DNA from 3 places in the uncultured Zhongshania sp. genome. Region 2 is predicted to be linked to each of the others. Evidence: predicted binding sites of a transcription regulator. Region 2 holds the regulator's gene; each other region holds the start of a gene.
What was found. The regulator FNR, encoded in region 2, switches genes on or off when oxygen is low (the NO sensors DNR and NnrR bind a similar motif). The targets are predictions, from matches to a motif close to TTGATNNNNATCAA.

Region 1: a site for FNR is predicted at 1,453-1,466, ahead of AAC007_RS08760 (acetyl-CoA hydrolase/transferase C-terminal domain-containing protein). Genes of this name have one in related genera too.
Region 3: a site for FNR is predicted at 2,018-2,031, ahead of AAC007_RS10300 (hemerythrin domain-containing protein). Genes of this name have one in related genera too.

What each region holds. Positions count from the first base shown of each region.
Region 1 covers NZ_CAXBHN010000007.1:138,548-144,485, forward strand. Annotated here, with positions in the region: gene AAC007_RS08750 (chemotaxis response regulator protein-glutamate methylesterase) at 1-339, shown strand, start outside; gene AAC007_RS08755 (SDR family oxidoreductase) at 422-1,222, opposite strand; gene AAC007_RS08760 (acetyl-CoA hydrolase/transferase C-terminal domain-containing protein) at 1,513-3,648, shown strand; gene AAC007_RS08765 (hypothetical protein) at 3,931-4,287, shown strand; gene AAC007_RS08770 (acyl-CoA dehydrogenase C-terminal domain-containing protein) at 4,422-5,938, opposite strand, start outside.
Region 2 covers NZ_CAXBHN010000021.1:17,080-23,017, reverse strand. Annotated here, with positions in the region: gene ccoN (cytochrome-c oxidase, cbb3-type subunit I) at 1-1,323, opposite strand, end outside; gene AAC007_RS14445 (Yip1 family protein) at 1,384-1,995, opposite strand; gene fnr (fumarate/nitrate reduction transcriptional regulator Fnr) at 2,135-2,884, opposite strand; gene hemN (oxygen-independent coproporphyrinogen III oxidase) at 3,032-4,444, opposite strand; gene AAC007_RS14430 (hemerythrin domain-containing protein) at 4,447-5,085, opposite strand; gene ppk2 (polyphosphate kinase 2) at 5,457-5,938, shown strand, end outside.
Region 3 covers NZ_CAXBHN010000010.1:37,034-42,971, forward strand. Annotated here, with positions in the region: gene AAC007_RS10285 (cation transporter) at 1-457, opposite strand, end outside; gene AAC007_RS10290 (thioredoxin family protein) at 562-795, opposite strand; gene AAC007_RS10295 (permease) at 806-1,789, opposite strand; gene AAC007_RS10300 (hemerythrin domain-containing protein) at 2,257-3,165, shown strand; gene AAC007_RS10305 (diguanylate cyclase) at 3,498-4,628, opposite strand; gene AAC007_RS10310 (TetR/AcrR family transcriptional regulator) at 4,789-5,394, opposite strand; gene AAC007_RS10315 (glutathione S-transferase N-terminal domain-containing protein) at 5,484-5,938, opposite strand, start outside.

The sequences.
Region 1 (5,938 bases), on a different contig from region 2:
TTAAGTCTTCGCCGAGATGGCGCGCGTTATTACTGTGTTTTGAGTGATCACGATCCGGTAAACCGCCACCGTCCTTCGGTAGACGTGCTATTTCACTCAGTAGCCAAGTATGTTGGTAAAAATGCGGTAGGTGTAATTCTCACTGGGATGGGTAAGGATGGCGCAGAGGGAATGCGAGCGATGCATGAAGCCGGTGCGAGCACGCTGGTACAAGATGAAGCGTCTTCTGTGGTATGGGGGATGCCGGGAGCTGCTGTTGCGGTAGGTGCCGTTGACGAGGTGCTCACCTTACCCAAAATCGCCGCGCGAATCATTAGTCTTTATGAGCCGCATCGTTGAGCACACACTTTTTTTGGTGGCTGCTGTGATTGCTTATAAGCAATTGTGATACCGCACTTTAGGAAGTTTAGGTTGATTTCCGCTAACGATACTCTGTCTTAGCCGAAATACGATTGAATAAACCTGGGAAAAATCGCTTTATAGTCGGCGCCAGCCCGCTGAAACCTTTACCAATAATCACTTCGTCACGTTCATTGATCATTGCCTTGATAATGTCTCGCACGCATTCTTCCACGGCCATGCCATTGATAATGGAATCGTCATTTTTATTTTGTGCATCGCCACTGGCATTCAGGGCGTTAATGGCGATATTGGTTTGAATGGAGCCTGGGCAGATTGTCAGGCAGTGAACGCCGTGTTCCGCGGTTTCAGCCCGCAGGCAATCCATAAACCCTACCACGGCGAACTTAGCACCTGAATAGCCACTGCGTAACTTGGTGCCGACTTTGCCGGCCACGCTGCTTATACTGACAATCATGCCATTTTGCTGAGCGAGCATATTTGGCAGTAAGGCCTTGGTCATGGCAACCGATCCCAGATAGTTCACTTCCATCAGTTTCCGATACACGAATAAGTCGGTATCAATAAATAGTGAACGCTGGGAGATACCGCCATTATTGATCAGTATATGGACTGGCCCGATCTCGGCTAATTGGCCTTGCACAAATGTGACAAGAGTGTCGTCAGCGACCGCTAAATCCAGCGGCACAACCCAGTGCCGGGTTAAGCCGCCCGGCAGAGATTTTGCAATTTCAACGAGAGTATCTTTGCGCCTTGCAGATAAAACAATCCGCGCGCCTTTTGCCGCGAGCTGTCGGCAGAGCTCAAGGCCAATCCCCGAACTTGCGCCAGTAATCCAAACGGTTTTATTGTCGATTTCCATTTCAATTCCCCGCGGTAATTCCTGATTCTAGGTTTTTCGCGAATTAGTCAATTTTTTGTTGCTTCGGCAGTGAGGTTAGCAACTAAGTTTAGCGCGCCGGCTCGTTAATGTATTGCGGCAAATCGAGATCGATTCGTTAACGGTTCAATGGGCTTTAATGCGGAACGTACCTTATGCGGATGCTCGGACGATGTTTTGATAGCTCTTATAAATCACTGCCTGACTCTATCTTGACGTATATTAAGCTGGCTGCGTATCGTGCAGTAAACACTCAGCACTAAGGAGCTTGCATGTCACAGTCGAGAACCGAACTTAATATGGTCGAAATCGACCATTGTGTTGAGCAAATTATTGCTCGATTAGGGAAAGATCTGCGCGTTGCTATGCCTTTGGGCCTGGGAAAGCCGGTAGAGCTGATAGATGCGCTATATCGGCGGGCGTGCGCTGAGCCGAGTATTTCCTTAACAATTTTAACTGCTCTTAGTTTAGAGCGGCCTAGCGAGGCAGATGCCATTCGGGGCCGTTTACTCAACCCAGTGTTCGACCGCCTATATGCGAATTATCGTGAGCCGCTGTATTTACAAGCTGAGCGCAGCGGAGAAACACCAGCCAACATAAGGGTCTGTGAATTTTATTTTAAGGCAGGCAGCCGCTTAGGGCATCTCTCGGCGCAGAGACATTATATAAGTTCTAATTACACTCATGCCGCAAGAGATGTCGTGGCGCGGGGCTGTAATGTGGTTATTCAAATGTTGGCGCAGGAAGGTGATGCGCTGAGTATGAGTTGTAATCCGGATACCTCTGCAGAAGTTGTTTCTCGACTTAAAAAAGAGGGGCGACCCTATATCGCAATTGGTGTTGTGCACCCAGATTTGCCTTTTATGTATGGCGATGCGGAAGTGAATGCGTCCCAGTTTGATTTTCTTGCGATAACAAACAGTGAGTGCCACGGCCTGTTTCAGGTACCGCGATTACCGCCTATTCCTGACACCGACTATGCCATTGGTTTACGTGCCAGTGCCCTGATTGCCGATGGCGGAACGCTGCAGTTGGGTATCGGTGCGATGGGTGACGCGATTGTGCAGTCGGCGCTGCTAAGGCATCAGCAAAATGCCAGTTATCTCGAATTACTACAACGATTTGGTGTCGATGAACACAGCGCAGATCTGGTGGATGCCATTGGTGGTCGCGAACCATTTGAAGAAGGCTTGTACGGTGCCACAGAAATGTTTGTAGAGGGCTTTCTTCACCTTTTCGAAGCCGGTGTATTGAAGCGACCTGTCTATGACTTTTGGGCCTTGCAGCAGCTGATTAATATTGGCGGCTGCGACCCGTTAGCACTGAGTTCGGAGTGTTTGCCCGCCTTGGCGGAGCTGGGCGTAAGAGAGTTGCGGGGCAAGGATTTCGATACACTGCAATACCACGGTTTCTTCAACGAGAGTTGCCGATACAGCGAAGGTAAGCTGTATACGCCGCAGGGTGATTTTTGTTCTGCCAATATGGCCAATCCTGACAGCCAGCAGTTTATGGCGACATACTGCCTAGGAACGCAGTTGCGCAATGGCAAAGTGATGCACGGTGGCTTCTTTCTTGGCAGCGGTGACTTTTATCGTAGCTTGCGCGATATGCCTGAAACGGAACGTCGCAAACTAGCGATGTGCAGCGTTGAAAAAATTAATCAATTAGATCAAAACCCGCGCTTATACAAAGCACAACGACAGTCAGCACGCTTTATTAACACCGGTTTAAATGTCAGCCTTAATGGTGCGGTCGCGTCGGACACACTTGAAAACGGCCAGGTGTTATCTGGCGTCGGAGGTCAGTACAATTTTGTGGCGATGGCGCACCAACTGGATAATGGACGATCGGTGCTGATGATTCGCGCCAGCCGCTCACAGGGTGGTAAGGCGGTATCAAATATTGTTAGCCACTATGGAGCGTGTACCATTCCCCGGCATTTGCGCGATATTGTCGTTACCGAATACGGCATTGCCGACTTGCGTTCTAAAACTGATGAGGAAGTTTGCGTCGCTCTAATTAATATCGCCGACTCGCGCTTTCAAGCTGAATTAGTGGCCGAGGCAAAGGCTGCGGGTAAATTGTCGGCTAGCTTTGAAGTGCCCTCTGTTTTTCGACAAAACTTCCCCCATGTAATCCGTGCCAATGTTGAGTGGGCGCGTGCAAAGGGGATGATGCCCGCATATCCATTTGGCTGTGACTTTAGCGAAGATGAATTAACGGCGGCGAAGACCTTAAAATCATTGGCGCAGTTGTCCACAATGCAGAAAATGAGCACCTTACTGCGCGGCGGCAAAAATACAGATTCTGTAAATCGTGTTTTAGAGGTACTGCGCTTGAGCGGCTCCTTAAGTGGCAAAGACCGTGTATTAAAACGTTTGATACAAGGCTCAAGGAATAAAAAGTAGAGTGTTTCACCTCTAACGGTTTAGATTAATTGCGATGGGCGTCACAAATCTAAACCTTTGTTAGAGCTGAAAATACGCTATTAAATAATCGTAAGGCTTTGATTTTTATAAAAATAAATAGAATATTAATGTGTGCTTAGTGGCTTATACGCACTCCCAATTGGGCTCAAGATTAACTATTGTACATGTCAGGATCTTTGTTATTACCGCTTAGGGAATATTTCGAAAGAAAATTTGAGCATAAGTTAGGTAGTAACGTTTTAAGCCCAGTAGGTGTTTATCGTGAATAATAAATTAGCAAGCTATGTACTCTGCTCATTTTTCAGTGTGTCGGCTATGTCGGTATTTGCCGAACCAGAAAGTTGTTTAGATTGGAATGTGCAGGAGTTTCCCGCGACATCCGAACAATCGAGTTGTTCCTATTTTAACCATCACAAAGTCTCTACGCGTTTCACTGTTCACAATGTGTGTGATACTAAAGTGAGTGGCGTTTTTAGTTATTATAAAGAAGACCTAAACAATAAATCGGTGATGAGTGTGCAATCTTTTGTGGTCAGCCCCGGAGCAAGTCAAGAGATAGCTAATCCCTGTGGGATGCAAAGCAGTGCCGCTTATCAGGTGTCGCAAGTGACCTTTTAAGCTTTGAAAATGAAATGCCGGCCTACAAAAAAGCCCTGATAGCGATATCAGGGCTTTTTTGCATTAAGTGATTAACCTTTGTGGCCCCACAACTTTGCCTGCAAGCAAAGAGTGGTGTGTTTAGGTCATGCGCCTCAGCGCGCAGTGAAGCGGTCTAATGTCATAGCCATGACACTGTCGGTGCTGCTGTTCATGCAGCCAGCGTGACCTTTGGCGCGGGGCAGTAGGCGTGAGAAATAAAACTCTGCCGTTTCCAGCTTCGCTTCATAAAATGCCTTGTCGTCACCGCCTTCGGCTAATTTACTGGCTGCAACTTCCGCCATCATTGCCCAGTAGTAAGCCATTGACAAGTAACCGCTATACATCAAAAAGTCGTAAGACGCTGCGCCTACTGCATCTCTGTTTCTAGATGCACGGGCAACCATTTTTATGGTGTGCCAGTTCCACGACAGGGTATAACCGATAAGCTTTGCCGAGTAGCAGCGGCGTTTACCGCTAATTAAATTTTTGAAACCAAATTTATATAATTTTTTGCAGAATCCGCCGTAAAGTTTAAAGCCGTCGAGTACAACTTTTCTGCCGATAAGGTCCATGGCCTGAATGCCGGTGGTGCCTTCATACATGGTCGCAATGCGGGCATCGCGATAAATTTGCTCCATACCGTGTTCTTTAATAAAACCGTGTCCGCCAAATACCTGCATGGCATTGCTGGCAGATTCCAAACCGGTTTCCGTTAAAAATGCTTTCAATATCGGTGTTAAAAAGCCCAGCTCATTTTCAGCTTCGTCGCGATCTGCCTGCGTTTCTGCCTGTACCATTCGGTCAGAGTATTTTGCCGCGTCGTAAATCATGGCGCGACCACCTTCTGCAAAGGCTCTTGCGGTTAGCAACATGCGGCGCACATCGGGGTGGTGAATAATCGCATCGCCCGCTTTGTCAGGATTTTTAACGCCGGACAAAGAGCGCATTGAATAGCGGTCTAGGGCGTAGGGTAGTGCATTTTGGTAAGCCAGCTCAGATGCGGCTAAACCTTGAATAGCAGTGCCTATCCGGGCGGTATTCATAAAGGTGAACATGGCATTCAGACCTTCGTTCTCTTGGCCCAGCATATAGCCGGTGGCGGAGTCGAAGTTAATAACGCAGGTGGCGTTGCCGTGGATACCCATTTTATGCTCGATGCTGCCACACTTCACGCCGTTGCGATCGGTGATGGTGCCATCTTCAGTGGTATTAAATTTAGGCACGATGAAGAGCGAAATGCCTTTAGTGCCTTCTGGTGCGCCCGGTGTGCGCGCCAAAACAATGTGAATGATATTTTCTGCAAAGTCGTGTTCACCCGCAGAGATAAAAATCTTAGTGCCAGTAATGCGGTAGCTGCCGTCTTCCTGTGGCTCTGCTTTGCTGCGCATTTGACCTAGATCAGAACCACAATGGGCTTCAGTCAAGCACATGGTGCCTGTCCAAGTGCCTTCGCACAGTTTGCTCAAATATAGTTGCTTTTGCTCTTCGGTGCCGTGCACGTAGAGTGTATTCATTGCGCCTAGGCTTAATCCGGGATACATGCCCCAGGACCAGTTTGCTGTGCCGACTAACTCGGATTTAATCAGTCCCATCGACATGGGCAGGCCTTGACCGCCGTACTCCACCGGGT
Region 2 (5,938 bases):
ACCGAAGAAGCGCACAATAAATCCAGCTTGGCTGGCTACAACAGACTCCACAAAGGTGTAAGTCAAACTGCCGTCGCTGTTGTAGGCACGCCACATCAAGCCCTGAATAATGCCGTTCACCCACATTGAGGCGATGTAGAGCACGGTGCCGATGGTGGACAGCCAAAAGTGCAAGTTGATAGCGGGGATGCTGTACATTTTAGCCTTGTCGAATAACACCGGTATTAAATGGTAGATGGTGCCAATTGAGATCATGGCCACCCAACCTAGCGCGCCGGAGTGAACGTGGCCGATGGTCCAGTCTGTGTAGTGAGAAAGTGAGTTAACCGTCTTGATCGACATCATTGGGCCTTCGAAGGTAGACATACCGTAGAAGGACAGTGACACAATGAGAAAACGCAGAATGGGGTCGGTGCGCAATTTATGCCAGGCACCGGACAGCGTCATTATGCCGTTGATCATACCGCCCCACGACGGCGCCAACAGAATCAGCGACATCACCATACCTAAGCTCTGCGCCCAATCGGGCAGGGCGGTGTAGTGCAAATGGTGAGGACCAGCCCAAATATAAACGGCGATCAGAGCCCAAAAGTGCACAATAGATAAACGATAGGAATAGACCGGACGCTCAGCCTGTTTGGGGACAAAGTAGTACATCATTCCCAGGAAACCCGCGGTTAAGAAAAATCCCACCGCGTTGTGGCCGTACCACCACTGCACCATGGCATCGACTGCGCCAGCGTATACCGAGTATGACTTGGTCAGGCTGACGGGAACCGCCAGGCTATTCACAATATGGAGCACCGCGACGGTGACAATGAAGGCGCCGTAGAACCAGTTGGCCACATAGATATGGCGCATTTGGCGTTTCATGATGGTGCCGAAAAACACAATGGCGTAGGCGACCCAGACGATGGTGATTAAGATATCAATCGGCCACTCTAATTCGGCGTATTCTTTGGAGGTGGTGTAACCCATTGGCAGCGAGATGGCCGCCAATACAATGACCAGCTGCCAGCCCCAGAATACGAAAGGGATGAGCGGACCGCCAACGAGGCGCGCTTGGCAGGTGCGCTGCACCACAAAAAAAGACGAGCCCATTAAAGCGCAACCGCCGAAGGCAAAAATCACCGCATTGGTGTGCAGTGGTCGCAGTCGGCCAAAACTGAGCCAAGAGGTTTCAAAGTTAAGTGCCGGCCAGACCAATTGGGCCGCCAGCAAAACCCCTACTGTCATACCGACAATGCCCCAGACGACGGCCATCACCGTGAACATTTTCACGGCGCGATAATCGTACTGGGGTTGCTGGAGTTGAGAGTCCATATGGATTCCTTAGGTCGTAAAGTACAGAAAGATCGTTAAATTCAGCTAGTGATTTTGCCGCTAGCCGTCGATAAAAACGGGCGCCAAGCCTATTTCCCAAAGCATCACAACACCGCCCATGAGAGCCATGAAAATCACCATGCACACCCCAACCACGGCGGACGCGTAAAGAAAACCGCGCTCGGCGGGAATATCCATGACGGTGGGAATGCCGATATACAAGAGGTAGACGGCCCAGCTTAAGCCCGCGATCCCCAGTAACATGTCTAGCCAAAAAATGGGGTAGAAGCCGCACAGTCCCACGATAAAAAGGGGCGTGGCGGTGTAGCTGGCCACCACCATGCCTTTCGTCATCGAAGAATTGCTGCCGTAGGTTTCGGCCATCCAGTGAATGAAGTAGCCAATGATGGCGAGGGAGGCCAGCATGACAAGGTAAAACGCGATTACAATCCGCATTGCGCTGGCTTCGGTCATCAGCACAATTTCACCGTCACCGACGGTCCAGCCTTGCTTGGTGACGCCGTAGTACCACGCCAGTGACGGGCCTATAGCCAGAATGACGGAGTACAGCAGCTTGCTGGCCAGCGCTGAATTCGGTAAACGACTTACCGCATGCCACTGATCGCGGGGGTTAAATAGAAATCCAAATGGGTTGCTAACAAAAGTCGCCACGGTTCGCTCTCTTAAGATCATCCAGTGATATCTGGCAGGATAGCCAATAGGGTGAGCGGGTCTTTTGATCTACGTCAACTAATTGCTTGTTTGGGCAATAATAATTTTGACTCTACTTGCCGGGCGTTAAATTAATCAATTAATGCCCGAGTGAGGCAATGCGTTTCAATTCGTCGATGTCTACAACCTCGAGCTCTTTTTTATCAATTAAAATCAGCCCCTGTTTGGCAAAACGGCTGAATACGCGGCTTACCGTCTCTATGGTCAGGCCGAGGAAATTACCGATATCGGTGCGGGACATGGGCAGGCGGAAATTTAATGGTGATAAATTGCGACGGGCATTGCGCGCAGAAATACTAACAAGAAGCGCGGCTACTCGCTCGTCGGCGGTGTGTTTGCTCAGCATGGTAATGTGACGCTGATCTTCAACGATTTCCTGACTAAGTAGCTTGAAAAAATGCTTTTGCAAATTCGGGAGCTTAGCGCTCAGGTCTTCTACATTTGAAAAGGGAATCTCACAGATGGCAGACACTTCCATGGCGACCGCCGAGTTGGCATAGCGGTTGTGACCAATACCATCCATGCCAATTATTTCGCCGGGCAGGTAAAATCCACTGACTTGTTCTTCGCCGCTATCTGACACGCTATAGGCCTTAACAGAGCCAGATCGCACCGCAAATACTGACGTGAAAATATCGTTTTCACGGTAGAGGTGTTGGCCTTTCTGCAGCGGACGGCCACGCTGCACTATTTCATCTAGTTGAACAATTTCTTCCTGCGCTAATGCGAGTGGTAGGCAAATCGCACTCAAGCGGCAGCTGGTGCAGTTGATTGCGGCATTGTGCGGGCAGTTTTTGTTTGACGGCGCGTTTTGCTTGCTGACGGCAATCACGGTAGGCATTCCCTTGTTGCGTGTTTGATAGCACAGGATGATACCTACTCTCACGTCATTGCGGTAAAAATTCAAGTGTTTAGTCTGATTTAATCCATGCTCGCTGTATTCATTAAATCAGTAATGGCTTTTAAGCACCGCCGCTTAAATCGTTTTGGAATAGCTTTGCGTCTGAGTTTTTAAGTATTGGTCAAACACCATACATACATTCCGTAACATCATTCGGCCGAGTTCGGTGACGGTGATACCCGCGTGTTCGATGATGACTAAGCCATCTTGCTGCATCTCCTCAAGTTTCGGCTGAATATCGGCGAACTTCTCCCAGAATGATATGTTAAATTTTTCGGCAAAAACCTGAGTAGAGATGTTGAGATTACAGGCCAGCTGCATAATGACGTAGGCGCGCAGTTGATCTTCCGGGGATTTGATGAGGCCTTTGTCAACGGGGAGTTGGCCTGCGTCCAGTTGGCGATAGTAATCCGTTAGATCTTTGCTGTTTTGGGCGTAGCAGTCGCCGATGGCACTAATGGCAGATACGCCGATGCCCAGTACGTCTGGTGCTAGTGTTGTTGAATACCCTTGGAAGTTGCGCTGCAAATGCCCCTCTTTTTGGCAGCGGGCAAGTTCATCATTGGGACGAACAAAATGATCCATACCGATGTATATATAGCCCGCCTCAATTAAGCTCTCATTGGCAAGGCGGAGCATGGCGAGTTTTTCTACACTGCTGGGGAGCGTGTGTTTTTCGATGGCACGTTGGGCCGGAAATCGCGTGGGTAAGTGCGCGTAGTGATACAGGGCAATTCGATCTGGCAGCAGTGCAATGACGTCATCCAGGGTGCGGTTCAAGGTATCGCAGTTTTGCTTTGGCAAGCCGTAGATGAGATCAAAGCTAATTGAGCTGAAACGATAGGATCTGGCCGCGCCGACAAGTTCTGTAATTTGCTCTGTTCGCTGGGTTCGATTGATGGCCCGCTGTACGTCGGGGTCAGTGTCCTGGATACCAAAACTCAGACGATTAAAGCCCAGACCACGCAGCAGCGCTAGTCGATCTGGCGTTACGGTACGCGGATCAATTTCAATACTGTATTCCCGCTGTTTACCGTCGCCTAAATTAAAGTGGCAGGCTAATAAGTGAATTAATTCAGTTAGTTCGGCGTCGTCGAGGTAGGTGGGAGTGCCCCCGCCAAAGTGCAACTGAGACACTTGCCGCGTGTTGCCAATGCGCTGGGATAAAAGCGCAATTTCGATGGCAATATGGTCTAGATATTCTCGGCCAGCCCCCGATTTTTTAGTCACCACTTTATTGCAGCCGCAGTAGTAGCAAAGCCATCGACAGAAAGGCACGTGCACGTAAAGCGACAGGGGCGCGGCGTCGTTGCGAGCGGTATCTAAATGCTGCTCGTAATCCGCAACCGTAAATTGCTCGCTAAACTCTAGAGCGGTTGGGTAGGAGGTATAGCGAGGTCCCTGCGTACTGTATTTTGCAATCAAGCTGGGATCCGGTCCACGCACAGCGCTAGCGCGTGGTTCCGTGGGTGTCGCGATACTGGCCATACTTAATGCAATCCGATACTGGTTAAGATATGGCTTTGGTTTAGTTGCTCAGATCTATCGATGTACTCTGACTGAGTGGGGACTTCATGATTTGCCTGATTTCCTCGCAAGGCCTCGTTAACGGTTTGCCAGTCCTGTTCGTTGAAGCGCTCGGAAATAGCCGAAAAAATATTCCGCTCTTCGTGAATATGGGATATTTGCTTGCAACAATAGTGTCTACTTAGCAGTAATACTCTTGTAGACGGCTTAAGATCCGCGTGTCTAAATTCGCTGTATATAAGCGCTAACTGGGCGCTGAGACTCTCAAGGCGTGGATGGTCTTTCAGGAGCTTGGTAACCGCAGCGGTATTGATATGCTCTTTGCTTAACAGTTGCTGAAATAGCACATCTTCTGTTGGGTGATGCCATACCTCGGGATAAACCTGAATATAATCGAGAATCTCTAATATGCGATCACAGTTAGCGCTGCCTTTTTCTAGGCCTGTTAATTGGTCGATCTCTTTACTCAGCAGATACATCATTCTCAAAATGCGCTGATGATCTTGTTCCAATTGCTCCAATATATAGTGCATGGCCATAACTCTCTGGATGCCGACTAGCTCAGCGATGATGTTTCCGTCTATGGCTTCGAAATCTATCAAGTTCCCGTTTGCTGGAGTTTGATATGAATCAAATAGTCTGCGGTTAACACACATACCGGATGTAATATGGTTTATCTTTCAGCCGGTATAGCAAGTGGATTTAGTCGACATCGGTGCTATTCCGGGGTGAAGGGTATTGCTTTTGCGCGTAGTGTCGGAGATGCGCAATAGGACATGGAAATCCATTTGCTTGTCGATCTTGTGCGTGAGCTTTTGGTGCCGCGATGAAGTGGTTAGGTCGTACGGCAGCACCCAGTGCGTTGTGGTGAGGCCGGAGAGTGGTATTTCCAGTATGGCGTCTATTGCCGCTGCGGGGTAAGAAGGTCTAGGGTCACTGAGATTTATGAAAACATGAAAGCAGGGAATAAAGGATGAAACAGTACAAAGACACATTGCGCGCCTTGCAAATTGAGCTGGTTAAATTGCAGCGTCATTCTATTGCCAGTAATAACCGCATAATGGTGATTATTGAAGGTCGCGATGCTGCTGGTAAAGACGGCGTCATCAAGCGAATAGCTGAACATTTAAGTCCGCGAGAAACCCGCATAGTCGCTCTGGGTAAACCGACCGCACGCGACGAAGCAAGCTGGTACTTCCAGCGTTATGTACCGTATTTGCCGGCGTTTGGCGAGTTCGTTATTTTTAACCGCAGCTGGTACAACCGTGCTGGCGTTGAGCGGGTTATGGGATTTTGTAGCGAAGCGGAATACCAGCTGTTTTTCCGAATGGTAGCGCCCTTTGAACACATGCTGATCGATTCCGGTACTCAGTTGCGGAAATATTTTTTAGATATAGACAAAGAAGAGCAGCAAGCTCGCCTTCTCGCCCGTGAACAAGACCCACTTTCAAACTG
Region 3 (5,938 bases), on a different contig from region 2:
TATTCACAATCACGTCGTTAGTCGAAAAAATCCATGAAGCACGCATATGCACGCCACCATTTCGATGTTTGGAAATTAGCAGGAGGCAAGTTATGTTGGCGACTAAAGCACCTAGGCCAACTGACATGATTAGGATGCTTTGGGGCTCACTTCCAAGGAAATGGCGCCGCACCACATCAAATAGGACTCCGACTCCCAAAATGATTTGCAGCCAACCGCTAAGCGTCGCGGCCCTGGCTTGTCGGGTAATGCCTTTACCGACGACGTAGAGCGAAATGCCGTAAACGGCTGCGTCCGCCAGCATGTCCAATGAATCTGCGATAAGCCCAGTTGACTGGGCAATAACGCCCAAAACCGCTTCGATTAAGAACATCGCGCCGTTTATTATCAGGAGATAGGTGAGCGTGGTACGCTCCAGCTTTTCTGCTTGTTCGGTGCCACAGTCGCAGTCAGACATTCGGTGCTCCGGAGTGGTTTAGTTTTGCTGCCTAACCCGCCAGATTTTGCGCGCTCGGCGCCTTAGGCGCGTAGCTCATTGACTTATTAGGTATTTCCACTGAGCTACTTTAGCCATTGCTCTACTTTTTTCCTATCAGGTACAGATCCTGAGTGCATCAGCTGGTTATCTACAACTACCGCCGGTGTTTTCATTACGCCGTATTCGAGCATGACTTGGGGGCTCGACTCCTTGACGACGTTAACCTGAACTCCACAATCATTGGCAACCACCTGAATAAGCTCCGCGACCTTGATGCATTTTGAGCAGCCACTCCCAAGCACTTTAATTTCTTTCACAAGCTTCTCCTTAAAATATAGAGGCCATATTTACCAGCCAGCCGACCAGGGTAAATGACATTAGTAAGAGGAAAAAAATAATAGCCAATAATTTCCACGTCATTACCTGTTTCAACAAGATAAATTCTGGAAAACTCGCTGCGACTGTACTCATACAGAATGCCAATGTCGTGCCGACAGGAAGCCCCTTTACGATTAAACTTTCCATCACAGGAATGACACCCGTGGCATTTGAATACAAAGGAATACCCGCCAGGACGGCAACTGGTACAGACCACCACTGGCCACTTCCCAAATTTTCTTCAAACCATGTACCGGGAACAAAGCCATGTAAGGCCGCACCTAATCCAACCCCAACAAACACCCACTTCCATACGCGACTTAAAATATCCAACAATTCGGTCTTGGCAAATTCATGGCGCTCCGAAAATGAAAGTATAGGTCTATGACTGTACTCACCATCTGAAGTTGTCGCCGTCTCATAAGCTTTTAGTGCAAAAGGCTGCAGAAGCTTTTCTGCGTGAATTAGATCAAGAAAGACACCACCTATAATACCGATGAGCATTCCAACCAAGACATAAACAATGGTTATCTCCCAACCAACCAAACTCAATAACAGCAAAACCGCGACTTCATTAATAAGCGGCGAAGTTAAAAGAAATGACATTGTAATACCGACCGGAACACCTGCAGAAGTAAAGCCAAGAAACACCGGTATGCTTGAGCAGGAGCAGAAGGGGGTTATCGCGCCGAATGTCGAGCCCATTAGATACCCAAAGAATTTGTTATTTTTTGCCAAGTAATCACGCACCCTCTCGATATCGAGGGACGCCCTAACAAGAGCAATGACATAAATCATCACGATCAAAAGGAAAAATATCTTTGTTGTATCCTCGACGAAGAAGTGGGCAGCCCCTCCAATCTTAGAGTCTGGCACTAGACCAAACACCCCGTAAACGAGCCAATCAGCTAATTTTGTAAAAATGGATAACATGATATTCCCGATATAGCGTAACGTTTACATAAGGGGAGCGATGTAAGAAGCCTTCCAGTGAGCGACAGCAAAAGACTTCATGTGCTTGTTAGATTTGAAGCACACGCTCCAGACCATCCCAAGAGAATTTGGCTGGAGCATGGGCAAAAGGAGTTTCCGAGCCCAGTTCACTTGACCACTACACACCGCCTTATAGCTCTATACTATTGCTTTGCAGTCTTGCCCTGTTTGATCTATATCAAAGACCACTAAGCGTCGCCTGCTTAATATGATAGTCATCGGGCTGGTGGGATTTTCTAGTACTCACTATGCACCGCCTTATTCATCTGGGAAGCGCTAGGTAGTGAGAAGCTCCTTGTCTTTGCGCAATGCCAGCGCGGTTTTATGTCAGTTTTCTGTGCTGGCGCGGATGTAGTAACAACCACCAAACGATGTAATAACAATCACTAAACGTCGAGAGAGAGATCATGGTCAGTACTACCAGAAAAAATATTGATGCAAATCGTCAAAAAGTAATGCATCGCCTGCGTAGTGAGCACACGTATATCGGTACGTTGCGCGAAGCGATGTCAGTCGAAATTAACAAATTGACTCGTCGCACAGAACCAGATCTTGTGATGTTAAGAGATATGCTGCGTTACTTAATGGAGTATCCAGATGTACATCACCACCCACTAGAGGATCAGTTGTTTGCAAAGCTAGCTACACACCGTGATGGCGTGCGTTCAGAGGTTGTTGAGCTGCTGGCCGAGCATAAAGATTTGGCTCGCGAAAGTGTGCACCTGTATCACAAGTTAGATGCTTTGGTGCTAGGTGATGAAAAATTGCAAAAAAACCTGTTGCGGGCAAGTTTGACAGATTTTTTAGAGCTGTATGGTGAACACGTGCGCCGAGAGGAAACGATTGTTTTTCCTGCCGCTGAGGCGTTGTTAAGTCCTGAGGAGTGGCGCGACATTGCCCGCAAACTGCACACGATAGATGACCCCGTGTTCGGTATGAGCGTGAGTGAACAGTATGCACGGCTGCGCCGGCGAATATCCGAAGGAGTAGACGTTGCGGTAGCAAATGTTGTTATTTCAGAAATACTGGGGCTGTATGCGTTGATTGATGCTTTTGGTGCGGTCTCAGAAGGCGCCGAAGAATTAATGACATTTAATAGCCAGCAGCTTCGCGACTTCAAACGGGAAAATCGTATCTTATTCAGTGATTCTGAGTCTGTGGCGGAGGCCATAAGTAATGCTATAAAAGTGAACCGCAGACTGATTGGGAAAGGTTGGTCGCAGCGCCTCAAAATAGTGAAAAAAACTGCGCGCGCAGCTTATCTGCCGCTGGCGGAGAATGTCGGCGCGATTGCGAATTACAACGTTCGTGGGTAGTTAATACAAGGGCTAATTTATTAAGACAATGACTCCAAATTTCAATAAGCCAAGTCACTCCCCAGTGTGTTAATCAGGATAACTCTACTGTTCGAAGGCCAAAACAGTGACTGATCGCGAATGCTTTTCGGCCATCTCATGGGTAAACAGCTGGCCAAGTTATCGGTAAGGCAATCGGCTGAAATGAAAGGGCATGGCGTATATCAAACATTTTTTGTCAATTTATGATTCAAATTCGCGGTCAGTCTATGGGTGAATCAGCAAAATTCGGTTGCCACATGGGAATCAGAAATTAACAGATGTAAGAAGAGAGACTCGATCTAAAGGAAGGTTTACGCTGCACCAAGGGTCGGCACTGCTCCAGAATAAATGCCGTTCCTACCATGTCGTTTCGCATGGTACATATATTGATCCGCAGCTTCTATCAGCTGCTTACCATTGACGGCACTACCCCAGTCACTGGTGACGCCGATGCTAATAGGAATATCCAACTTAGTGCCTTTATAGCTAAACGGTCTTGAGATGGTTTTTTTCAATTTTTCAGCAACCGCGACCACTTGTTCATTTGAAACAACACCGGTAATCACGACAACAAACTCATCACCGCCGACTCGCGCAATCAAATCTTCTTCGCGCAGCATAGACCGAGCCCTTGCAACAACCTCAACAAGAATGGCATCTCCGGTAGCATGACCGTAGGTATCATTCACGTGCTTAAAGTTGTCGAGATCAATGAATACTACTCCCACGCTCTCATTGACACGCCGCCCTTTAAAAAGCGCGTACTCAAGCCTGTCTTCCAGCACATGAGGCCGCAGAGCTCCCGTTAGCGAATCTAAATTAGCCATTTTATACAACTCAGCTTGGGTCGCGGCTATCTCTTTAGCCAAACTCGTCACCACACTGGAAAGCCGACCGAAGGACGTAAATATGATAATAGGTAGCCATACAGCCACCACTAAATACGCTCCCCATGTGGTCATCGAATGCATATACGTATCGACACTAACGGAGGGGCTGAGTTGAAGTGTTCCAGACATGAAACCATAGGCGACCAGGCAGGTAACAGTCATTGCAGCGCACGCCAGTATTACCCCCACTCGGCAGGAATACAGCATTCCGCCCAGCAAGGCACTGGTGGCTAACCACCACGTCCCGGCACCAAGCATGCCAAAATTAAATAATCCGACTACGCCGATACACCACATCAGCAATATCAGCGACCAAAATTTAAATTGGTAAGACGTTTTTTTCGCGGACGCCCAAAGGAAAACGGCATAGGCGCCAATAATAAGATGTGCGCTATACATTGGCAGCCAGCCGGTAAGCACAGAGCGCAGGGCAGAAAGCGGTCCACCGACTGCACCAACCACTGCAAAGCAGAACAAAATTTGATTTAGCGCTTTGCATCGCGCATTCTCGATGACGACATACGGGTCGATTGGTTTGATGCTATTTATCATGCCCGGTGATCGCACTTTAACAGGGTGTAGGCCTTTTGATCGTATCCGAAAAACCTGAACACGTAGCTAGGTGTTTACCCTTACTTTATGCCCCAAACAGCGCAGCAAATTCACAACAATATGACAATGTCACCGAAGGCAGGAAAAGTGCTTGGGGAAATTAGCACCGATCGTCATCCAAAAGGTTTTTGATTAAGTCGGTAATAATTTTCACGCTCGCGGACTTACTCATTGCTTGACTGACATGGAGCCTATGCCAGAAGTCAAAAGACGCAATCGCATCTATTGCCTCACGTGTAGCTGCCGATACTTCCTTTAATTCGGGCAGCCAATTATCCAAGTCTATCCTCAATTTTTGTTGATTTTCATCGTAGCATTTTGTCAGTGTTGGCGAGCGCCAAAGCAAGGCACGCGTTGCCAGCATAACCGGCGACAAGGTGGTGTAGGCATTTGCGTGCCGCTCTATCGCATGCTGCAAGCGGGTATCTAGTGTGCCGCTCCGATCTCCACCACGGAACAAATCTAAATAATGCTCCCGAATCTGCGCATCCAGTTCATTGTAAAGCTGCTCCATCTCTGAAAAATGTCTAAAGACGGTACGTATCGCAATATTAGCGCGGTCCGCCACTTGCTGCGCGGTCGGGATTAACACCCCCTCGTTAATTAAATCCAGCATCGCCTCGATAATGAGCTGCCGGCTGCGCCTGCTGCGTTGAACGCGACCATCGGCAGCTCCCTTTTTAGTCGGTGATTGCGTTTCATCCATAATTATCAAAACCGTAAAGCACTATTATCAATTTACAAGTGAGGCTGGCAGCGGCTCCAAGAAAGCAAAACAACACTGCGTTTACAAAATTACTTTTGCAGCATATTCCGCGCTGAATCTTTGAATTTCTCTGCCGCCGTATCATCCAGATCATCCAATAAGTTACCCAGGCTGAAAGGAACTTCAATGCCTTTTTCCATACCGGGCTGACTTTTCATTACCTGTAACCAGCGCGCTAAATTATCTAATCCCTCAACAGAGACTCCCGACCATTTATAGGTTCTCACCCAACACCAATTTGCAATATCTGCAATTGAATAGTCATCCGCCAACCATTCATGGTGCGCCAAATGACCATCCAACACTTCAAACAGGCGGCGGCATTCATTTTGATAGCGATCGATAGCGGGCTGTATTTTTTCTGGGAAGTAGCGATGAAAAACATTCGCCTGCCCCATCATTGGCCCCACCCCGCCCATTTGAAACATCAGCCACTGAATAACTTTTGAGCGCCCCTTGGCGTCACTAGGCATTAACTTGCCGG